Regions from separate parts of the Arthrobacter senegalensis genome, predicted to be linked through region 1. Evidence: predicted binding sites of a transcription regulator. Region 1 holds the regulator's gene; each other region holds the start of a gene.

What was found. The regulator LexA, encoded in region 1, represses DNA repair genes until DNA is damaged. The targets are predictions, from matches to a motif close to TCGAACANNTGTTCGA.
Region 2: a site for LexA is predicted at 2,557-2,572, ahead of AC5RVG_RS03720 (HNH endonuclease signature motif containing protein). Genes of this name have one in related genera too.
Region 3: a site for LexA is predicted at 3,648-3,663, ahead of uvrA (excinuclease ABC subunit UvrA). Genes of this name have one in related genera too.
Region 4: a site for LexA is predicted at 2,564-2,579, ahead of AC5RVG_RS12540 (DUF6504 family protein). Genes of this name have one in related genera too.

The regions. Positions count from the first base shown of each region.
Region 1 covers NZ_JBNHGZ010000004.1:28,186-33,991, forward strand. Annotated here, with positions in the region: gene priA (bifunctional 1-(5-phosphoribosyl)-5-((5-phosphoribosylamino)methylideneamino)imidazole-4-carboxamide isomerase/phosphoribosylanthranilate isomerase PriA) at 1-650, opposite strand, end outside; gene AC5RVG_RS13050 (hypothetical protein) at 699-860, opposite strand; gene hisH (imidazole glycerol phosphate synthase subunit HisH) at 863-1,504, opposite strand; gene hisB (imidazoleglycerol-phosphate dehydratase HisB) at 1,501-2,118, opposite strand; gene AC5RVG_RS13065 (histidinol-phosphate transaminase) at 2,173-3,282, opposite strand; gene AC5RVG_RS13070 (LysM peptidoglycan-binding domain-containing protein) at 3,355-3,708, opposite strand; gene lexA (transcriptional repressor LexA) at 4,005-4,754, shown strand; gene AC5RVG_RS13080 (ATP-dependent DNA helicase) at 4,866-5,806, opposite strand, start outside.
Region 2 covers NZ_JBNHGZ010000001.1:794,320-800,125, reverse strand. Annotated here, with positions in the region: gene AC5RVG_RS03725 (hypothetical protein) at 126-488, opposite strand; gene AC5RVG_RS03720 (HNH endonuclease signature motif containing protein) at 715-2,526, opposite strand; gene asd (aspartate-semialdehyde dehydrogenase) at 2,961-4,106, opposite strand; gene AC5RVG_RS03710 (dihydrofolate reductase) at 4,334-4,948, opposite strand; gene AC5RVG_RS03705 (thymidylate synthase) at 4,945-5,706, opposite strand; gene AC5RVG_RS03700 (GntR family transcriptional regulator) at 5,804-5,806, opposite strand, start outside.
Region 3 covers NZ_JBNHGZ010000003.1:262,835-268,640, forward strand. Annotated here, with positions in the region: gene AC5RVG_RS11340 (hypothetical protein) at 1-173, shown strand, start outside; gene AC5RVG_RS11345 (hypothetical protein) at 463-714, shown strand; gene AC5RVG_RS11350 (hypothetical protein) at 873-1,328, shown strand; gene AC5RVG_RS11355 (DNA topoisomerase IB) at 1,361-2,287, shown strand; gene AC5RVG_RS11360 (MBL fold metallo-hydrolase) at 2,413-3,057, opposite strand; gene AC5RVG_RS11365 (GntR family transcriptional regulator) at 3,167-3,550, shown strand; gene uvrA (excinuclease ABC subunit UvrA) at 3,753-5,806, shown strand, end outside.
Region 4 covers NZ_JBNHGZ010000003.1:518,124-523,929, reverse strand. Annotated here, with positions in the region: gene AC5RVG_RS12560 (S-(hydroxymethyl)mycothiol dehydrogenase) at 1-541, opposite strand, end outside; gene AC5RVG_RS12555 (glutaredoxin domain-containing protein) at 706-963, opposite strand; gene AC5RVG_RS12550 (SOS response-associated peptidase) at 1,133-1,840, shown strand; gene AC5RVG_RS12545 (SRPBCC domain-containing protein) at 1,981-2,415, shown strand; gene AC5RVG_RS12540 (DUF6504 family protein) at 2,674-2,988, shown strand; gene AC5RVG_RS12535 (DNA polymerase III subunit alpha) at 3,088-5,806, shown strand, end outside.

The DNA of each region.
Region 1 (5,806 bases):
GGAACCAGGCCGCGCAGCGTCCGCAGGTCATCCAGGCTGGAGATTCCGCCCGAGGCAACCACCGGCTTGTCGGTCCGCTCGCACATCTGCCGGAGCAGATCCACGTTGGGTCCGCGCAGCGTCCCGTCCTTGGTCACATCGGTGACCACGTACCTCGAGCAGCCGGCGTCTTCGAGGCGGGCCAGCACCTCCCAGAGGTCGCCGCCATCCTGCGTCCAGCCGCGGGCCGCGAGCGTGGTGCCGCGGACATCGAGGCCGACGGCGATGGCGTCACCGTGCCGGGCAATGGCGCGTGCTGTCCATTCCGGGTTTTCCAGCGCGGCGGTGCCCAGGTTGACACGCGCGGCCCCGAATTCAAGCGCGCGCTCCAATGACGCGTCGTCGCGGATGCCGCCGGACAGCTCCACCTTGATTTTCAGCTCGTCGGCGACGCGGCGCAGCACTTCCGTATTGTTGCCCCGGCCGAACGCCGCATCGAGGTCCACCAAGTGCACCCATTCCGCCCCGTCGTTCTGCCACGCCAGCGCAGCCTCCAGCGGATCCCCGTAGCCGGTCTCGCTGCCGGCTTCGCCTTGGACCAGCCGGACGGCCTGGCCGTCGGCAACGTCGACCGCGGGCAAAAGTTCAAGGATGGAGGTTTGGTTCGTCATGGTTCTTCCGCTTTCTGCGCGCCGTCAGCGGGCGCGGGATGGGTGTGGTTACTCGGCCGGTCCGAGGGTGAGCAAGTAGGCAGCCAGCAGCGACAGGCCGGCCAGGATCCAGAAGACGATCACCAACCACTTGGGCAGCCGCTGCTGCCGGAACGAGATGGCGCCGCCGGCCAGCAGCCCGGCCAGGCCCATCAGGAGGATGCTGCCCATGGCTACCTCAGCGTCTTCAACCAGTTGCGCAGCAGCTCCGCGCCGGCGTCTCCGGACTTTTCCGGATGGAACTGGGTAGCACTCAGCGGACCGTTTTCAACGGCCGCTATGAACGGGGCGCCGTGCGTGGACCAGGTCACCAGCGGCGGCGTCATCGCGGGTTGGGTGACGTCGAAGTTCCAGTGCTGCACACCGTAGGAGTGCACAAAGTAGAAGCGCTCGTCTTCTATCCCGGCAAACAGCCGGCTGCCCTCTGCGGCGTCCACGGTGTTCCACCCCATGTGGGGCACGACCTCCGCCGGCAGCGCTTCCACGGTTCCCGGCCATTCCCCGACGCCCTGCGTGCGGACGCCATGTTCCACGCCTTCTTCGAACATGACCTGCAGGCCAACGCAGATTCCCAGCACGGGCCGGCCGCCGGCCACCCGGCGCCCGATCCAGCGAAGCGCGTCCACGGACTTGAGCCCCTGCATGACCGTGGCGAAGGCGCCGACGCCGGGAACCAGCAGGCCGTCTGCGTCGAGGACGTCGTCGGAGGCATGGCTCAGCGTGACGTCGGCACCCACGTGCTCCAGCGCGCGGACTGCCGAGCGGACGTTCCCGGAACCGTAGTCCAGTACGGTGACCTTGGGCGCAGCCGTCACAGGGCTCCCTTCGTCGAGGGAATGCCCTCGACACGTGGATCGGCTTCGACGGCGGCGCGGAGTGCCCGGGCGAAGGCCTTGAACTGGGCCTCGACGATGTGGTGGGGGTCCCTGCCGCCCAGCACGCGCATGTGCAGGCAGATCTGGGCGTGCAGTGTGATCGATTCGAACACGTGGCGGGTCAGCGATCCGGTGAAGTGTCCGCCGATCAAGTGGTACTCCTGGCCTGCCGGTTCTCCCGTGTGCACCAGGTAGGGCCGGCCGGAGATGTCCACGACGGCGTGGGCCAGCGCCTCGTCCAGGGGCACCGTGGCTTCGCCGAAACGGCGGATCCCGGCTTTGTTGCCCAGCGCTTCCTTCAGGGCGTCGCCGATGGTGATGGCGACATCTTCGACGGTGTGGTGCGCGTCGATGTGCGTGTCCCCGCTGGCCTTCACGGTCAGGTCGACGAGCGAGTGCTTCGCCAGGGCGGTGAGCATGTGGTCGTAGAACGGCACGGTGGTGCTGATCTCGGAACGGCCGGTGCCGTCGAGGTCCAGTTCAACCAGCACGGACGACTCGCTGGTGATGCGTTCGAGGCGTGCGGTACGTCCGGTGGTGGTTTCCACGGTCATGGGAGTCCTTTGACGAATTGGTCGACCGGCACGAGCCGGTTCGCTCTTACTAGTTTAGGAGACGGGGCTCGCCACGAGGGCCTTGATGCCGTTGAGGAAGGCTGTGGTCTCGGCCTCAGTGCCGGCGGTTACCCGCAGATGGCCCGGGATCCCGACGTCGCGGATCAGCACGCCGGCTTCCAGCAGTCCCTGCCACACCGAGCGGGGGTCCTCCAGCCCGCCGAAAAACACGAAGTTTGAGTCGGACGGCGCCGGGTCGAGTCCCAGCTCGGCCAGCCCGTCGACAATGCGGTCCCGTTGCGCCTTGATGTCTTCGACGTTGGCCAGCAGCGCATCGGCATGGTCCAACGCGGCCAGGGCCGTTGCCTGCGTAACGGCGGAGAGGTGGTAGGGCAGGCGGACCAGTCGCAGCGCATCGGTAATCTGCGGTGCGGCGGCGAGGTACCCGACCCTGGCGCCTGCCAGCGCGAAGGCCTTGCTCATGGTGCGGGAAACGATGAGCCGCTCCCGCCCCGGCAACAGTGTCAGCGCGCTCGGCGTTCCGGCGTGGGCGAACTCGGCGTAGGCCTCGTCCACGATCACGATGGCCTTGGAGGCTTCCCCCGCTTCATACGCCGCCTCCACGACCTCAAGGCCCAGGGCGGTGCCCGTCGGGTTGTTCGGGGAGCAAAGAACGACCACGTTTGCCGCGGAGCCGGCCACAGCGGCGGCGGCAGCGTCCGGGGACAGCGTGAAGTCTGCCCCCCGCGGAACGGCCACATAATCCGTGTCCGTCCCGCTGGCCAGCAGCGGGTACATGGAATAGGTGGGCGGGAAGCTCAGCAGGGTGCGGCCGGGGCCGCCGAAGGCCTGGAGGATTTGCTGCAGGACCTCGTTCGATCCGTTGGCGGCCCAAATGTTCTCTGCGGTGAGGCCGTGCCCCAAGTAGCGGGCCAGCGCCGTCCTCAGCTTCGTGAACTCGCGATCCGGATACCGGTTCAGACCCGCGGCAGCCTCGCTGACGGCCGAGACGATGGCCTGACGGACAGCATCGGGCAGGCCATGGGTGTTTTCGTTGACGTTCAGGAGGACGGGAACCTCCAGCTGGGGCGCACCATAGGGCTCCAGGCCCCGGAGATTTTCCCGCAACGGCAGGCGGTTCAGGCGTTCTAACTGCTCACTCACCGATCCAGTTTAAGCTTCGGCCCGCCCGGGGCAGGAATCGGGCGGGCCGAAGCAGCTCATATTACGGCTGCCTCAGCGCGCGGACGGGACCAGCAGCTGCTGCCCGGCGTGGACGATGTCCCCCTGCAGGCCGTTCAATTGCGCGATCTCGAAAATGACATCGTGGGGGTTGCGGTCCGGCGCGGACTGCACTGCTATGTCCCACAGTGACTGGCCGCTGCCGACCGTGACGGTCGCCGCCGGCCCCGGCCCCAGCCCCCCGGCGGCGGCCATTGCCGGAGCAGTGAAGAAACCGATCAGGGTCAGGGCTGCGGCCGCGGCGAGCATCAGCGGCAGGCCGATCAGCAACAAACGGCCGCGGCGGGTCAGCCGCAGGCCTGTGCTGGTACGAAGGCCGGCGGGCTGCGGTGCGAGCTGGGCGGACATGGTGCCACCTTTCCGATATTCGATCTATTTCGGCTGGTTTCGATCGTCTTGCAACGGTATTCGAACGTATCTTCGAATACGTCTTCTACAGTTTTAGCACTGGTGATCGAACATTGTCGAGACTCAGTCGAACAAATGTTTGAAATTCGCTACCGCCTCGCCTAGCGTTGTAAGCGTCGGGCGGCAGTAAGAGCAGTGCATCAGCCGCCACCGACAAAACAGTTGAGACAACAGTCCATGTGCGGTTCCGCTACGGCGCCGGCGCAGGGACCACTACGGGGAGACCGGGGCCGGACATGTCGGAAGAGACCACCACCACTGCCGGAGCGAAGCGACGCGGCCGGCCCGTCAAAGTGGGGCGCAGCCTGACGCCGAGGCAGAAGAAGATCCTGGAAACCATCCAGCGCTCCGTCATGTCCCACGGATACCCTCCGTCCATGCGCGAGATCGGTGACACGGTCGGTCTGGCAAGCCTGTCCAGCGTCACGCACCAGTTGGCCCAACTGGAGAAGATGGGCTACATCAGGCGCGACCCCAAGCGTCCCCGTGCCATGGAAATCCTGACCCCGCTGACACTCGAGCACGGGGGTGTGGAAATCGTCGGAGTTGATGAACCGCAACAGCTGCGCAGCTCCAGCGGCGTCGCCGTATCCGAGCTGACCACGTCATCCGACACGGCGATGGTGCCGCTGGTGGGAAGGATCGCAGCGGGCGGGCCGATCCTGGCGGACCAGGCGGTCGAGGACGTCATGCCCCTGCCGCGGCAACTGGTGGGACACGGCGAGTTGTTCATGCTCAGGGTCTCGGGCGATTCCATGATCGATGCGGCCATCTGTGACGGCGACTGGGTCGTGGTCCGCCAGCAGCACACGGCCGAGAACGGCGACATCGTGGCGGCACTGCTCGACGACGAAGCAACGGTCAAGACCTTCCGGCAGCGCGACGGCCACACCTGGCTGTTGCCGCAGAATACCCAGTACGAACCGATTCTTGGCGACCACGCAACCATCATGGGCAAGGTTGTCTCGGTGATGCGGGCCCTCTGACGCGCCCGGTCTCCCCGGTCCGCGCTGCAGCCACCCCGGGATCCCCTGCCCGCACGGGCGGTCCCCGCGCAGGGCCCCGCTCGCTCCGGAACGGGCGTGCCCCCAACCCGTTCAGGCTGAGGCCGTAGCCAGCCTTTCCAAGACCTGGCGGGCCGTGGCGCCGTCCTTGGTACTCCAGAAGGGCGGCAGGGCGCTGCGGAGGAAACTCCCGTAGCGCGCCGTCGCCAGCCGGGAGTCCAACACGGCCACCACTCCACGGTCGTTTGACGCGCGGATCAGCCTGCCGGCTCCCTGGGCCAGCCGCACGGCCGCATGGGTCGCCGAGACCGTCATGAAACCGTTTCCCCCGGACTGCGCCACGGACCGGGTTCGGGCAGTCGTGAGCGGGTCATCCGGCCGGGGGAACGGAATCCGGTCGATGACCACGAGCCGGCACGCGGAACCGGGAACGTCGACGCCCTGCCAGAGCGTCATGGTGCCGAACAGGCAGGTGTCGGGCTCTTCGGCGAATTGGCGGACCAGCGCGCCCATCGACGATTCGCCCTGGCACAGGATGGTCAGGTCGGTGCGCCCGCGCAACTCGGCCGCGGCTTCTTCTGCCGCACGCCGCGAGGAGAACAGGCCCAGGGCGCCGCCGCGCGAGGCCAGCAGCAGCTCCTCGAGTTCATCGAGCTGTTCCGGGCTGGTGCCCCGGCCCGGCTTCGGCAGATGCGACGCCACGTAGAGCACGCCCTGCCTGGGGTAATCGAAGGGGCTGCCCACGTCCACGCTGGAATAGGCGGGCGCGCCGGCTCCGAGCAGTCCGAGCGACCCGGCGACGGCATCGAAGGTCCCCCCGACCGACAACGTCGCCGATGTCAGCACAACGGTATGGTCGTCGAACAAGCCCTCACGCAGCCGGGACGCCACCGAGAGCGGCGCTATGTTCAACGTTGCCGGCTGGTCGTCATTGGCGGCGTAGTCGCCGGCCTCGCCATAGGTGCTGGGACGGGTCGCCCAGATGACCTCCCGGGAGTCCGGAGCGGACAGCAGCCGTTCGGCCAGTTCCAGCA
Region 2 (5,806 bases), on a different contig from region 1:
ACCGAACCTCGCCTCACTTCGTTGGCGATCCCCAAGAGGTGTGTGCGGACTCGGCGTCGTGCGTCCAGCCGCGCCGAGCGGGAGGTCCTCGGACATTCGGCGACCCTGTCTGGCGAGGCATGCTCCTAGGGAAGGTCTTCCCGTCCGATCGTCGCGTCAGCCTGCGGGTCTTCGACCTGCGGCGCTCCTGCCGGTCGTGGAATGCGCTGCCGTTCGGCGCGGCGCTTGGAATGTGCGGAAAGCTCGTCATGCCGAATCATGAAGCGGATGATGCTCGGGCGAAGCGCACGAAGATTGACCAGCCCGCTGCCGCAAAGCCAGCAGACCAGTCGGTAGCTGTGGTTCACTTGGACCAACCGGTCGGTACCGTGGTCCATGAGCCAATCGGGCGACAAAAACTCATGCATGGGTGGCAGCAAATGATCGGCGGGCAGTAGCCGCGCGAACGCATCCCGCGGTTCGAAGCACTGTTCCAACTGGAGCATCATCCACCATTCTTCGGAGAGGTAGGCAGGACCGCAGGTCTCCAGGAAGCGCCGAAGGTGAGCCTCCAACCTGAGTGAGCGGTCGAGCTGGATTGGTCTTACCTGACGTTGTTGGACGAAGAACTCCCGTAGCACGTCGTCGACTCGCGCCTTGGGCCTCGCATACCTGGTCACTGTTGAATCCTCTTGCTATGGGTTTCGCTTCATGTCGGTTGGAGCAGTGGGGCGTTTAGAACGGTGGCGGGGTGTTGTCCCATGGGCCGTCCGTGGCTTCGTCGACGCCATCACCGCTGGTCTCATTCCGCGGACTGATTGCCCCGTTGGCTCCGTTTTCCGTGGCTTCTTCTGCGCCGGGGGCTGAGGGGAGCGTGAGCGTCCAGCCTTCGTCGGGGGTGGTGGTGTGGGTGTGGCCGGAGCGGGTGGTGAAGTGGAGGGTCCCGTCGGGGTCCTGGGTGACGGTTCCGCCGCCGTGGTGTTTGGTTTTGTGCCCGGGTTTGCATCTGGCGCTGAGATTTTCGATGACTGTTTTGCCGCCGTCTTCCCAGGCGATGGTGTGGTCGATGTCGCATTGGTCGGCGGGGACGGTGCAGCCGTAGTCGCGGCAGTGGCGGTCGCGTAGCCGGACGAGGCGTTTGAGCCATTCGGGCGGGTGGCGCAGGTCTTTGGCGACGGCGGCTGCCTTGCCATAGTCATCGGTGAGCACGATCAACCAGGACTTGGCGAGCGCGGCAAGGTCGCGGGTCATGCCGGGCGGGATCGGCCCGTAGCCGGTGAGGTCGCCGGGTTCTTCGGCGAGCCGGAGCAGGGTGTGCAGGGGCGCGGTGACGGCGACCGAGGCGGTCACATTCCCGGCACCGCAGGTACAGGGCCCCTGCCCTGCCGTCCCTCCGGCTGCCGTGTTTCGGGCGGTGCACGCCGCAACTTCCGCGTCCGGGATTTTTGGGCCGGTTTTCTCGGGGGCGCCAGGTGGAGCGGCTGCCGTTGTCATTGCCGTTGCGTTCGTTACAGAGCCGAGCACGGTCCCGGATCCGGCAGCAGTTCCGGAACGGCTTGCTGCTCTCGGTCCGGCTGCTCCCTGGTTGGCGACTGTTTCGCCGCCGGTGATTCCGGTAGTTGCCGCGGCTGTGTCGCCGGCGGCGGTTCCGGTTGTGAAGGTGTCTGTGGCGGGCTGGTAGGCGTGGCCGGGGTAGCGCAGGAGCATGTCGGTGAACACGTCGGCGCGGAGTTGGCCCAGGGTGCGGGTTTCGTCGACGGTTTGGAGTTTGCGGGCGTGGGCCTGCATCAGGTTGTAGGCGAGCAGCGCTTTGTCGGCGCTGGTGCGGATGTAAAGTTCGGCCATCCCGTCGTCCTGGGGCTGGTAGTGGACGGTGCGGCGTTCCATCGCGGCCCGGTGCCGGATCTCGAGGGGTTCGGGGTGCAGCCGGTCGCGGACTGTGCGGGCCCTGGCCTGGACGGATTCCAGGGTGATAATCCCGGCGCCGGGAACAACGCGGGCCTCGTAGCCGGCCAGGACCTCGGGCGGCAGGCCGGCGCCTTTGCGGGCGATGGCGGTGGCGCGGGGCAGGTCGAGGTCGCCGGCGTCGAGGGCGGTGAGGGTGGCGGGCAGGCAGGTGGCGATCTGGTGTGCGTCGGCCAGTTCCGCGGCCGCGCGTTGGCGGGGCACGGCCAGGATGGGTGCGAGCTCGGCGGCGGCGTGCCGGCAGATCCCGTCCGGTGCCCCGGCGTCGGGCCCGGTTGCCGGGCGGAGCACGGCCAGGCGGTGCACGGCCCGCAGCCGGCGGGACTGGGTCCAGGCCTCGTGTTTGCGCACCGCCTGGAGGTAGTCGAGGGTCGACCAATCGTCCAGGGCCGCGGGGTCGGTGCCGGCGAGCAGGCCGGCCAGTTCCGCCGGTCCCAGGTCCTGCCAGTCGTCCGCCCACCCCCGCGGGACCGGTGCCGGTTCGGCGGAACCATTGTCCGGCGCGGCACCATCGTCGGACGCGGCAGGGGTACCGGAGGATTCCTCCGGCTCCTGCGCATTGTCCAACGGTTCCGCTGCCATACTTCAACGCTACGCAGCCCACGCCGCGGGTAGAACGGGTCTTCGATGAAAGTGCACAACCTGCCGTCGACACCTGCCTGTGTAGGACAACTCAGCCGGCGGATGGCTGAACGGGGAACCGTCATTCCCCTGTGTAGGACAACTGAGCAGGCGGACGGCTGAACGGGGAGCCGACCCTGCCCGTGCAGGACAAGTCGGAAGGCGAACGATTCGACGCGGAGCCGTCCACTGCCTGTGGAGGACGGCGTCCCCTGCATAGTGTCCTGATGTCGACAGCTCAGGATACGGCGTAGCGGGACTTCCATGGGCAGCCTGCGCCGCCGGAAAAGCGAACTGCCACCAGCGGGAGCCCACCCCTACAACAGCAGGAGCCCGTCCCCAAAGGGACGGGCTCCTCGTGGCTCATGGCTTCCGCCGGCCTCGGGCGGCAGGTCCTAAAGGTTGCCGGTGGCGATGCGCAGCATGCGGCGCAACGGCTCCGCCGCGCCCCACAGGAGCTGGTCGCCCACGGTAAAGGCGCTGATGTACTCGGGACCCATTTCCAGCTTGCGGATACGGCCTACCGGGATCTCGAGCGTGCCGCTGGCCGCCACCGGCGTCAGGTGCTCCATGGTGGCTTCCTTGGTATTGGGAACCACGCGGGACCACTCGTTGTCGGCGTCGATGATCCGCTCGATTTCGGCCACCGGCAGGTCCTCGGTGAGCTTCAATGTCAGGGCCTGCGAGTGCGACCGCATGGCGCCGATACGGACGCACAGGCCGTCGAACGGGATCCGCTTGTCGTCGCTCAAGCCCAGGATCTTGTTGGTCTCGGCGGGGGCTTTCCATTCTTCCTTGGACTGTCCGTTGCCCAGGTCCTTGTCGATCCACGGGATCACGGAACCGGCCAGCGGCACGCCGAACTGGGAAGCATCCAGTTCGGGGCTGCGCTGCTGGGCGAGGATCTTGCGGTCGATTTCCAAGATGGCGGAGGAGGGCTGCGCCAGCTCGTCGGCCACCGCGGCGTTCAGCGTACCGAACTGGTTCAGCAGTTCGCGCATGTGCCGGGCGCCGCCGCCGGAGGCCGCCTGATAGGTCATGGACGTGCCCCACTCGACGAGGCCGTTCTTGAACAGTCCGCCCAGGCCCATGAGCATGCAGGAGACGGTGCAGTTGCCGCCGATGAATTCCTTCACGCCCCGCGCCAGGCCGGCGTCGATCACGTCGCGGTTGACCGGGTCCAGCACGATGATGGAGCTGTCCTGCATCCGCAGGGTGGACGCCGCGTCTATCCACAGGCCGTCCCAGCCGGCGTCGCGCAGCTTCGGGTACACCTCGGCGGTGTAGTCGCCGCCCTGCGCCGTCAGGATGATCGGCAGCTTTGCCAGCGTCTCGATGTCGTACGCGTCCTGCAGCTTGCCCGCACCCGCGGCGAAGGACGGAGCGTCGCCGCCGGCGTTCGACGTGGAGAAAAACACGGGGTTGATGAGGTCGAAGTCGCCTTCATCCTGCATGCGCTGCATGAGGACGGAGCCGACCATGCCGCGCCAACCGATCAGGCCGACGGACTGGGCAGATGAAGTGGCTGCTGGGGAAGTCATGCATTCCATTTTACGGACCGGGTCAATTTAAGCGCTGTGAGTTACACAAGGTAGGCGCTGCGGGTTACACAAAGTAGGCGCGGCGGCTTACACGAGGTGGCGCTGTGAGTTGCACAGAGTGGGTGGAGCGCAAGCGTCACCATGACGACGGCGTTGCCCGGCGCCGGCAATTCCATAGGCCCGGCCTGTCCGCTCCGGCCGGGCCTACACGTAGGGCCTTAGCGCTCCTACTCCGGGCCGCGGACCCAGAGCGAGATGCGGTAGCGGGTGCCGTTGGCCGCGGTGTGCCAGTCCTCGGTGGGGCTGACGCCCTCGAACTTCCATTCCGGGCCGAGCTGGGGGGCGTACGTGTCGCCGTCCGTCTCCAGGTCGATGACCGTCACCGAGGCCGCGTTCGCGTGCTGCCTGGCGAGGTTGAAGATCTCGCCGCCGCCCAGGATCCAGATTTGGTCGCTGCCCGGGCTGGCCGCCGCCTCCGCCAGGGCGTCTTCGATGGTTTCGACGACGACGGCGCCCGCAGCGGCCAGCTGCCCGCGCAGTTCCGGCCTCCGGCTGACCACGATGTTGGTGCGCCCCGGCAGCGGCCGGTACTTGTCGGGAAATGACTCCCAGGTCTTGCGTCCCATGATCACCGGATGGTTCAGCGTGGTCCGCTTGAAGTGTGCCAGGTCCTCGGGCAGGTGCCAGGGCATGCCGCCGTCGCGGCCGATGACGCCGTTGCTGGTCTGTGCCCAGATCATCCCGACCACCGGAGCGGAGAGCGCCCCGGTCCGTCCGGCCCCGAGTACGGCTTCGGCGACGCTGTCCGGGTACGGGCGCGCGGCTGGGTGGTCGGCGCTCATACGGCCACCGGTGCCTTAATGGCCGGGTGGTGCTGGTAGCCGGCCACCTCGAAGTCCTCCAGCGAGTAGTCGAAGATGCTCTCGGGCTTCCGCAGGATGTTGAGCGTGGGGTAGGGGTAGGGCTCGCGCGACAGCTGCTCGCGGACCTGGTCCACGTGGTCGTCGTAGACGTGCACGTCGCCGCCGGTCCACACGAAGTCGCCCGGTTCCAGGCCCACCTGCTGGGCCAGCATCAGGGTGAGCAGCGCGTAGGAGGCGATGTTGAACGGCACGCCCAGGAACATGTCGGCGCTGCGCTGGTACAGCTGGCAGGACAGCCGGCCGTCCGCCACGTAGAACTGGAAGAACGCGTGGCACGGCGGCAAGGCCATGTTCTTGATCTCGGCCACGTTCCACGCGGATACGATGTGGCGGCGCGAATCCGGATTGTTCTTCAGGTCATCGACCAGCTGGGCGATCTGGTCGATGTGTCCGCCGTCGGGCGTGGGCCAGGACCGCCACTGCACCCCGTAGACCGGGCCGAGCTCGCCGTCGGCGTCCGCCCATTCGTTCCAGATCTTGACCCCGCGCTCCTGCAGCCATTTCACGTTCGAGTCGCCGCGCAGGAACCACAGCAGCTCCAGCGCCACGGACTTGAAGTGCACGCGCTTGGTGGTGATCAGCGGGAACCCCTGGGCCAGGTCGTAACGGAGCTGGCGGCCGAAGACGCTGCGGGTGCCGGTGCCGGTGCGGTCGGATTTGGCCCGGCCGTTGGCCATGACGTCGCGCAGCAGGTCCTCGTACGGGGTGGGAATCGCGTTCACAGCGTCCAGTGTAGTTGAGGGGTGCTGCGGCGGCTGCCGAGGGACGGCAGGCTCA
Region 3 (5,806 bases), on a different contig from region 1:
ACCTGGCCGGATGTGAGCCGACCCAGGCCGACGCGATCCTGCCGGTGCTGAAGCAATCGGCCGCCGAAGGCGATCGCGGCGTGCTGGTCCGCTTCCTCCCCAACGAAGTGCAAGCCATGGCGACCGAGGAGGTCCCGTTCGGAACCATCCGGGAAGAACGCTACGACGAATAATCATTCCGCCGCCCCGGCGGACGGGTGCCCGGGATGCCCACGGCATCCCGGGCTGCCGCCTGTCAAGACCAAGGCGTAAAATTAACCGCGCCGGCGCGATAATACAGTCATTCGTTGCCGGAGGGGGGAAGCGCTTGTAAGCTCGCAGCAGTTGGAGCCGAATCGGCTCCCGGGCTATCTGGAGGCTGCGCATGGACAGGTCCGATGCCGGTCGGTATGCAGGGGGTTTCCTCGGTTTGGGGCGGAACTGATGCGGCACCGCCATCTGTCACCCGCCGACGAATTTCCCATGGATCTGGCTCCCCTGGGCGACCCCGAACTGCTGGCACTGTACGGCAGGGCCATGCGCCAGCTCGAGCGGGAAAGCATCCAGTTCGGCGCGGCCGACCCCGAGACCGAGTTCCGCCTGGAGGAGCTGCGGGTCGAACTGGACCGGCGCGACAGCAGGGACGCGCTGCAGGCCAGCAAGCGGCGGGTCCGTGGCCTGTACGGCAAACCTGGGGGCGAACCGCCGGACTCGCTGTATGACGGCACCAGTTAGCCCCGCCCGGGGCTACTTCCCTGGCGGCTGATCCAAGCGGCCAGTGCCGCGGGTGGCCGTAGACCCTTCCGGGGGCGCCGCCGCGGCGCTTATGCTGCTTTTCCAACCTCAGTATGATGGGTTACAAACAGTATACTTATCATTAGTTGGATTGCAGATTGGAAGGGCAGACGATCATGATTGCCAATGACAGTTCAAGTGCCCATGCCGGCCAGGACCGGGAAGCGGGAAGCGCGTTGCCCGATCCCTCGTGCTCTGCCTGCAGCACCGACGAGTACCTGGTCTTCGATGCCGTAACGCTGCTGCCGCCGCAGGCCGGGGCGCCCGCACTGCCGCGATGGGACGTCAGCTACTGGTGCAGCCGCTGCGACGCTTACTACGGGCACGAAACCTTCAAGGTGCCGGCCACGGAATCCGAGAGCGTCGGAATCGATTTCGGCGCCGAGGGCTACATGCACTGCGGGGAGCCCATGCAGCCGGTGGAACGCATCGACCACTCCATCGTTGATCCCGTGGATGCAGGCTCCCCGGAAACCGGGCCGCTCCCGACCGTGCGGGTCGACGTCGAAATCCTTCGCTGCAGCTGCGGATTCAAGATGGAGGTGCCCGTCTGAGGCTAAGGCGCAGCAACGTCCGTGCACCCGGCATCACCCGCCGGCGCCACGGGACGGGGTTTTCCTACCGCAACCCCGACGGTTCGAGGCCTGCCGGGGACGAGCTCCGAAGGATCAAGGCGTTGGCGGTCCCGCCGGCGTGGTCGGATGTGTGGATCTGCCCGGCACCCAACGGGCATATCCAGGCCGCGGGAACCGACGACGCCGGGCGGCGGCAATACATCTACCATGCCCGTTGGCGGGAACTCAGGGATCGGGAAAAGTTCGACCGCTCCCTGGCGTTCGGAGCCACCCTGACCACCGCGCGCCGCAAGGTGACGAGGCTGCTGAGGTCCGGCGAACGAACCCGCCCAGTGGCCTGTGCCGTTGCCTTCCGCCTGCTGGACAGCGCGTCGTTGCGGATCGGTTCGGAAGTCTACGCCGAAGATAACGGATCCTACGGGGTTACGACGTTGTTGGTTCGCCACGTGCAGGTGCGGGAAGATACCGTCCGGCTGCATTTTCCCGGGAAGAGCGGACTGCAGTGGGACGTGGAACTGAAGGATCCGGATATCGCCGTCCAGCTGGCGGCGGTGCGGACCCTGAAGGCCGACGATCCGGCCATCGGTTACCGCAACGGCACCGGAGACTGGTCGGGGCTGGGCGCGTCGGAGTTGAACGAGTTTATCCACGAACTCTGCGGGCCGGAGTTCAGTGCCAAGGATTTCCGGACGTGGCAGGGAACGGTAACGGCCGCCGTGGCACTGGCCGGCTACACCGGCAGGCCGAATCTCACCGGACGGCGCAAGGCCGTGGTCGCAGCCATGCACGCCGTCTCGGAGCGGCTGGGCAATACGCCCGCCGTCGCCCGCAAGTCGTACGTGGATCCGCGGCTCGTGGACCGCTTTATGGCGGGACAGATTCCGGACGCCGCCACGTACTCCGCGGCGGAACGCAGCCTGCCGTCCTTCCTGGCCTGACAGGGGCAGCCTGCCATCCTTCCTCGGGTGGCAAGGGAGCGAAAGCAGCCCGCGGCGCTAGAATTAGAGAGCCCCGGCAGGCGGGATTCCCCCCAACGTCCACGTCTGTCGGGGTTGAATGCGCCCTACCAGCCGCGCGATTTCCACTCGTCCAGGTGGGGCCGTTCTGCCCCGAGGGTGGTGCCGGCGCCATGGCCCGGATGGACCACCGTGTCGTCGGGCAGGTAGTTGAACACCCGTTCGGCCACATCGTTGAAGAGGGTTGCAAACCGTTCGGGATCCTGCTGCGTGTTGCCCAGCCCGCCCGGAAACAGGGAATCTCCGGTGAACAGGTGCGGCGGACCCTCGGGTGCGCGGTAGAGCAGCGCCACGGAACCCGGCGTGTGCCCGCGCAGCTTGATGGCTTCCAACGAGAATCCGTCGAACCGGCCAACGTCCTGATGCTCGAGCGCAACATCGGTCCGCACCTCGATCTGCGGAATATCCTCCACGCCGGCCGCCGTCTTGGCGCCGGTAGCGGCCACCGCCTCCGGCAGGGCCCGGACATGGTCCCAGTGGCTGTGCGTGGTCACGATCAGGGCAACCTCGGCCGGCCGCCCGGCATCCGCGGCGCCCTCGCGCAGCAGTTGCCGGATGGCCGGAAAGTCATCGGCGGCGTCGATTAACACCTGGGTGCCGGAAGCCTTGGCCGTCAGCAGATAGACGTTGTTGTCCATCTCGGAAACGGAAATACCGCGGATGGTGACTGCAGGATCTTCGTGAAGCAACATGCTTCCCAGCCTACCGACAGTCGACCCGGACGGCTCAGGATGTCATTCTGGTTGTAGCAGCGGACAGGCAGCGCGATGCTGGGGACACGACGAGGAGCGGGCGCAGACGATGGAAGCGAGCGAGTTTGACTGGCGGATGAACCGCGACAGCGCCGTGCCGCTCTTCGAGCAGTTGAGGCTGCGGATCATCGAAGCGGCCGATGCCGGCGAACTCCCGGTAGGCACGAAGCTGCCGCCCGTCAGGCGGTTGGCCGACCATCTGGGTGTGGTCCCGAATACCGTGGCACGCGCCTACCGGGAGCTTGAAACTGCCGGGCGGGTGGAAACCCACGGCCGGGCCGGCACCGTGGTCAGCGCCGGAGCCGGCAAGGCCCGGCAACAACTGGGCGATGCCGCCGAAGCATTCGCCCGCGCCGTTCACGGTCAAGGGATCGGCGGCAAGGAAGCACTCGCCGCCGCCAAGGCCGCGTTGGAGCGCCACGGCATCAAGTAGGCGGCATCATGCGTCGTCTGGCGCCGGCCGGGGAGCCGACGATTGCGGACGCTCTCTGTCCGCAGGTGCCGTCCGCCGTGACCGATGTAATACAAGTTCGAACGAATTTTCGATTAGAGTAGATACCGTGCTAAAAGCAAGCGAAGCGTCCGTCCCGGCGACCGATTCCGAGTCTGCCACCTCCGTTTCCCGCTCCGCGGATATGTCCCGGCTGGTCGTCAAGGGCGCCCGCGAGCATAATCTGCAGAACGTCAGCGTGGACCTGCCCCGCGACGCCATGATCGTCTTCACGGGCCTGTCCGGCTCGGGCAAGTCGTCGTTGGCCTTCGATACGATCTTCGCCGAGGGCCAGCGCCGGTACGTGGAATCGCTCTCTTCCTATGCGCGGATGTTCTTGGGGCAGGTGGACAAGCCGGATGTGGACTTCATCGAGGGCCTGTCGCCGGCGGTCTCGATCGACCAGAAATCGACCAGCCGCAACCCGCGCTCCACCGTGGGAACAATCACCGAGATCTACGACTACCTGCGCCTGCTGTGGGCCCGCGTCGGCCGCCCCTTTTGCCCGCAGTGCAGTGAACCGGTGGAAAAGCAGACCCCGCAGCAAATCGTGGACCAGCTGCAAGAGCTTCCCGAAGGGACCCGGTTCCAGATCCTGGCCCCGGTAGTGCGCGGGCGCAAGGGCGAGTTCGTCGACCTGTTCAAGGAACTGAGCACCAAGGGCTTTTCCCGCGCAAAGGTGGACGGCAAGCAGGTGCAGCTAAGCGAACCGCCGAAGCTGGGGAAGCAGTACAAGCACACCATTGAGGTGGTGGTGGACCGGCTGGTGGCCAAGGAAGGCATCCACCAGCGCCTGACCGACTCGGTGGAAACCGCCCTGGCCCTCGCGGAGGGCCGCGTGCTGGCCGATTTCGTCGACATTGACGAGGACGACCCGGGCCGTACGCGTAGCTTCTCCGAGCACCTTGCCTGCCCGAACGAACACCCGCTCGCCATCGACGAGATCGAGCCGCGCTCGTTCTCGTTCAACAATCCGTTCGGCGCCTGTCCGGCCTGTACCGGTATCGGCAGCAAGCTTGAAGTAGATGTGGACCTTGTGGTCCCGGATCCCGACCGGAGCCTGTCCGAGGGCGCCATTGCCCCGTGGTCCTTGGGCAAAGCCACCCAGGAGTACTGGACGCGGTTGCTCGAAGGGCTCTCGCATGAGCTGGGGTTCTCCATGGACGAGCCATGGAAGAACCTGCCGAAGAAGGTCCGGGAGGCCGTACTGCACGGCAAGGACTTCAAGGTCGTGGTGCAGTACCGCAACCGCTTCGGCCGGGAACGGAAATACAGCACCGGATTCGAGGGCGCGTTCCAGTACATCCACCGAAAGCACGAGGAAACCGAGTCCGAGTGGGCGAGGGACCGTTACAAGGAGTACATGCGCGAGGTCCCGTGCCCGGAATGCAACGGCGCGCGGCTGAACCCCGCGTCGCTGTCCGTGCTGATCAACGGCAAGTCCATCGCGGATGTGTCTGCCCTGCCGCTGCGCGAGGCGAGTTCGTTCCTCGCGGGCCTGGAGCTCTCGGCCCGCGAAACCCAGATCGCCCACCAGGTACTCATCGAGATCCAGGCGCGGCTGCGGTTCCTCCTGGACGTGGGCCTGGAATACCTGAACCTGGAGCGCGCCGCCGGCACGTTGTCCGGCGGGGAGGCCCAGCGCATCCGGCTGGCCACGCAGATCGGCTCCGGCCTGGTGGGCGTGCTCTACGTGCTCGACGAGCCCTCCATCGGCCTGCACCAGCGGGACAACCGCCGTTTGATCGAGACCCTCACACGGCTGCGCGACCTCGGCAACACCCTGATAGTGGTGGAACACGACGAGGACACCATCGCCGAGGCCGACTGGATAGTGGACATCGGACCGGGCGCCGGCGAGCACGGCGGCGAAGTGGTGCACTCCGGCTCGCTTCAGGAACTGCTGGACAACACGCGTTCCATCACCGGTGACTACCTGTCCGGCCGGCGCCGCATCGAACTGCCGGCCAAGCGCCGGAAGATGGACAAGAAGCGCCAGATCAAGGTGGTGGGTGCCCGGGAAAACAATCTCCGCGGCATCGATGCCTCGTTCCCGCTGGGAATCTTCACCGCGGTCACCGGCGTCAGCGGCTCCGGAAAATCGACCTTGGTCAACGACATCCTCTACAAGGTGCTGGCGAACAAGCTCAACGGAGCCAAGCATGTTGCCGGCCGGCACACCAGGGTGGAAGGCGTGGA
Region 4 (5,806 bases), on a different contig from region 1:
CGCCGCGCTTGACCTCGCCGGTGTTGATCGCCGCGCCGATGCCGGCCATGACGCCGCAGCCGAGCAGTCCGACCGCCGCCGGGTCGACGTCGTCGTCCACCTTGGTGCACTGGCCGGCGGCCACCAGGGTCTTCTCGGCAAAGGCACCGATGCCCAGGGCGGGGGAGAGCTCGGTGCCGTCCTCGAGGGTCATCTTCTGGGTGGCGTTGTGCGTGTTGAAGCAGTACTGGGCTTCACCGCGCCGGCAGGCCCGGCACTCGCCGCACACTGCGCGCCAGTTCAGGATGACGCGGTCGCCGGGCTCAAGATCGGTCACGTCGGGGCCGACGGCGCTGACCACGCCGGTGGCTTCGTGGCCGAGCAGGAACGGGAAGTCGTCGTTGATCCCGCCCTGCTTGTAGTGCAGATCGGTATGGCAGACGCCGCAGGTGAGGATGTCCACCAGCGCCTCGCCCGGGCCCGGATCGGGAACCAGGATGGTTTCGATGGAGACCGGAGCATTCTTTTCCAGGGCCACTACTGCCCGAACCTTGTGAACCATGCGGGAGTGATTCCTTCCTAGCGAAGTCTGGCGAGGCCGTCGTCGGCCGTCCTGCCCCATCCTAGGAACAAAACAGGGGCGCCACAATTTCCAAAACGATTGTTATGGAAACTGCGGCGCCCCATGGCCCGCGGTCCGGATTCCGCCGGTGGAGCCTGCCGCTGCTAGACGCCCAGGCGTTCCTTGACCAGGGAGAGCGGCGGGTTCGTGGCGCTGCTGCCATCCGGGAAGAGCAGGGTGGGAACCGTCTGGTTTCCGTCGTTGAGCTTCTCGACGAGCTCCGCGGTGCCGGGGACCTCTTCGATATTAATCTCGGTGTAGCCGATGCCCTGCGCATCGAACTGGGTCTTCAGGCGGCGGCAGTACCCGCACCAGGTGGTGGAGAACATGGTGACGGTTCCGGCAGCAGGTGTGTAATCCAAGATGGCTCCTTCTGGTCTGAAAGCTTGTGTACATGTCAACGTCTCACCGGGCGCGGTCATTCCCGGCGCCGGCCGCGGCGGCTGCCGGGCGGGGAGTACCGCCGGGGTGCGAGGCCGTTTAAGGGCCGCGCGCCGGGCTTCCGCCGCGCGGCTGGACCATAATGGAGGCATGTGCGGCAGATACGTCATGGCCCGGAGCACCGGCGACCTCGTGGCTTCCTTCGACGTCGATGAGTCCTATGTCGAAGAGATCCAGCCTTCCTACAACGTGGCTCCGACCGACGAGGTCCCCTTGATCATCGACCGCAAGCAGGCCGACGGCGAGGGAGTGTCCAGGAAACTCATCCTGGCCCGGTGGGGCCTCGTGCCGCCGTGGGCCAAGGACCCCCGCTCCGGCGCCCGCCTGATCAACGCGCGGATGGAGACCGTGACGGAGAAACCCTCGTTCCGCAAGGCGGCGGCCAGGAAGCGCGGATTGCTTGTTGCCGACGGGTATTTCGAATGGCAGAAAACCGAGGACGGCAAGATCCCGACCTACCTGCACGGCGAAGGCGACGAGGCGCTGGCTTTCGCGGCTTTGTTCGAGAACTGGCCCGACCCGGCCCTGCCCGAAGACCACCCGGAGAAGTGGCTGCGCACCTGCACCATCATCACCACCCAGGCGGCCGATGCGCTCGGGCATATCCATGACCGGACGCCGCTGATCGTTCCGCCCGGCCTCTATGCGGACTGGCTGGATCCGGAAACAACATCCGAGGCCGACGTGCGGCAGCTGCTGGAGGCCATGCCCGAACCGCATCTTGTCCCGCGGCGGGTCAGTTCGAAGGTCAACAACGTGCGCAACAACGGGCCCGATCTCATCGACGAAGCAGCATGAGCGCCGCCGGGCGCCCCGGAATCGGGGATCGTTCCCTGAGCGGCATCCCTGCAGCCATTGTGCGCCGGCCCCGGCTGCCGGAAGCTGGGATGGAGTAACCGCGCCCGCGCCGCCACGGCGGGAACCAGGGGAGGAAGCCAATGTCCGGACGGTACGTGGCCAGTTCGACGGCGACCATTGCGGCGCCGCCGGACCGTGTCTGGTCCGTGATCACGGACCCCGAGGCCATCAGGGGATTCATGTTCGGCACCGAGGTGCAGACCGATTGGAGCGTTGGCGGGCCTATCCGATGGCGGGGCGAGTGGGAGGGCGAGGCGTACGAGGACAAGGGCCAGGTGCTGGAGTTCGAACCCGGACGGCGGCTGGTCGTCACGCATTTCAGCCCGCTGTCCGGCCGGGAGGACGTGCCCGAGAACTACCACCGTCTCGTCTGGACGCTGGAGGCAGTTCCGGGCGGCACGGAGTTCACGCTGTCGCAGGACAACAACGAGACGGCCGAGGCGGCGGAACACTCCAAGCTGATGTGGGACAAGCTGGTCCACGACGTGAAGTACCTCGCCGAGCACGACGGCTAGGCTCCTTGGCCGCCGCACGGCGCGCGCCTGGCCGTCCTGCTGCAGTAGGCAGTGCTGCTGCGCTTGGCCGCCGTGCGGCTGCGCGCTGAGCCGCCGTTGGCGGGCGGCCCGATTTTGTCAGTGCCCGAACCTACGCTTGATCTTGGATTCGAATACATATTCGAATAGAATAAGAGGGTCAAGTTCTTCGGTGGGCGTGTTGGCAGGGGCGCTCGCCGGGGATTATGACCCGTTGTCCAGATGAAAGGCGACTGGGACATGGGTGTTTTCAGCGAAGCAGTTGACGTTGTGTGTTCCCCTGCCGGACAGCCGCTCCGGCTGCGCTGGCAGGGCAGGAGCTACCGCATCGTCGCGGAACCGGTGCGTTGGTACGAACGCCGCAAATGGTGGGCGGAGGAACTGCGTGCGGAACGGGGCCGGGGCGCGGGACTGGTGGACCATGAGATCTGGCGGGTGCAGGCGCGGCTGAATGGCCGGTCGCAGATCCGCACCCTGGACCTATCCCATCAGGTGGATACCGGACGCTGGCGCCTGATCCGCGTCCATGATGCCGTCCGGGAGTTGAGCGCCTGACCGCGCTACGGTTCCCGCCGGCCTTTCTGTCAGCCCCCGGTTCGCCTCGGCAGTCCGCCGGATGCCGATCCCGAGACCCGACCGTTGTTTGGAATGTCCATGAGCTTTACCCACCTGCACGTATCCACGGCGTACAGTGCCCACTACGGTGTCTCCTGGCCGGAGGAACTGGCCGCAGCGGCCGCTTCCTTCGGTGCCGACGCCTTGGCCTGCACCGACCGGGACGGTCTCTACGGCACGGTCAAGCACCTGAAGGCATGCCTGGCGACGGGGATGGATCCGATAGTCGGCGTGGACCTGGCCGTCCAAGACGGCGGCGGTCGGGACACCGGCCGCGTTGTGGTGCTGGCCCATGGCGGGAACCAGGGCAGCGGTTACCATGCGCTCTGCCGCCTGGTCTCGGAAGCCCACGCCGGCACGGCTGCCCGCGGGCGTTCCGCCAGCCGCCGGACGCCCGGCGTGACGGTGGATCAACTCGCCCGGCATGCGGGCATTCCGGACGGCGGACCGGCCCTGACGGTGCTGGTGGGTCCTTTTTCCGACGTCGGACAGGCGCTGCGCCGCCGTAGCTACGCCGAAGCCCGCCGGCTGGCCGGACGCTGGCGCAGCGGACTGCCGGCCGGGGCGCTCGCAGTGGAAATTGTCTCCCACCTGAGTGCCCCGGGGGAGAATCTCAGTACCGCCCACGCGGTGCGGATGCTTAACCTGGCCGGGGAGTTGAATCTTCCCGCAGTGCTGACCAACGCCGTGCGCTACTGCGAAGAGGACGGCGCCGCCACTGCAGATGTGCTGGACTCGGCGAGGGCGCTGACAGCCTTGTCCAAGCTGCCGGATCTGCAGCCGAGCGCCCAGGGCTGGTTGAAATCCCCCGACCGGATGCAGGCCCTGGCGCGGGAAATCGTGCAGGCAGCCGGCGGCGGAAGCAAGGACGTCATCCGCCTGCTGGCCACGACGGAAGCGGTGGCCGACCGGTGCCGCATGGATCCTTACCGGGACATGGGGTTCAAGCGCCCGGTGGTCCCCGAAGCCTCCGTCATCGGGATCGACGGGGATCCCGTGGCCGAGCTGGTCCAGCGCTGCGAAACCGGCATCGCCGAACGGTTTGGCGGAATGTCCGGACGGGCGGAGAAGGAACTGCGGGACCGGCTGGCCCATGAGCTGGGCATCATCTCGCGGCTGGGCTTCGCCTCCTACTTCCTGACGGTGGCCGAAGTGTCGCGCATGATCACCGGGATGGGCGTGCGCGCCGCGGCCCGGGGATCGGGTGCCTCGAGCCTGGTGAACTATCTGCTCTACATCAGCCACGTGAACCCCCTGGACCACGGGCTGATCTTCGAGCGCTTCCTCTCCCAGGACCGTTCCACCCTGCCGGACATCGACATCGATGTGGAAAGTGCAGAGCGGCACAACGTCTACCAAAAAATCTTCGACCGTTTCGGCAGCCAGCGGGTCACCCTGATGAGCATGCAGAACGGTTACCGTGCCCGCGGGGCGGTCCGCGACGCCGGCTTGGCGCTGGGCCTGCCGGAGGAGGAGATTTCGGGCATCGCCAAACAGCTCTGGCGGTTCTCCGCGCGCCAGTTCCGTGAGGCGATGGCGGAGAAGCCGGAGCTGCGCGCGTTTTCCGCCCAGGTGGAGCAGGACCAGCAACTGGACCTGCTGGTGGATTTGACCGAACGGCTGGACCGGCTGCCCCGGCATATCTCCATGCACCCCTGCGGCGTGATCCTGGGCGACAGCTCGCTGTTGGACCGCACCCCTACCCAGCCAAGCGGGCTGGGTCTGCCGATGAGCCAGTTCGACAAACACGACATGGACCCGATGGGCATGCTCAAGCTGGACGTGCTGGGCGTGCGGATGCAGAGTTCCATCGCCTACGCGCTCAAGGAAATAGCCCGCATACATCCGGGCAAGGACGCCGTGACGGCAGCCGGCCGGCATCCGGTGGGCGAGGACGGAACCGGGCCCGACTACATTGCCGCGGACGGGACCATCAACCTGGAACAGGTCCCGCTGGACGACGAGCCGACCTATGAGCTGATCCGCAGCACCCACACCCTGGGATGCTTCCAGATTGAATCGCCGGGCCAGCGCGAGCTGGTGGGCAAGATGGCCCCGCGGGACTTCAACGACCTGATTATCGACATTTCGCTGTTCCGTCCGGGGCCGATGCAATCGGATATGGTCCGGCCGTTCCTGGAACACCGCCATGGCTGGGCGCCGGAGCGCTTCCCGCACCCGGATTTGATTCCGGTCCTCAAGGAAACCCACGGCGTCACGATCTTCCACGAACAGGTCCTGCGGACCTTCGACGTCTTCACCGGTTGCGGACTGGCCAAGGCGGACGAATTCCGCCGGCTGCTGGGCAACGAGGAAGCCGAACCCGCGGTGGAGGAATACTTCCGCAACGCCTCGCTGGACCGGGGGTATCCGCCGGAGGTGGTCGACACGGTGTGGGGCACGCTGAAGTCCTTCGGCAGCTTTGGCTTCTGCAAAGCCCACGGGGCCGCCTTCGCGGTGCCCACCTACCAGACGGCCTGGCTGAAGGCCCACCACCCCGAGGCGTTCCTGGCCGGGCTGTGGCAGCACGATCCGGGAATGTACCCGCTGCGCCTGCTGGTGGCCGAAGCGCGGCGGCTGGGCATCCCGATCCTGCCGCTGGACATCAACCGCAGCACCGACCGCTACCAGGTGGAACGCGTTCCCTCCGGCAGCGGCGAAAAGCTGGGGATCCGGCTGAGCCTGACCGGCATCTACGGGCTCTCGGCGGCCGAGCTCAAACGCATCGTCGTCGGCCAGCCGTACGAATCGCTGGCCG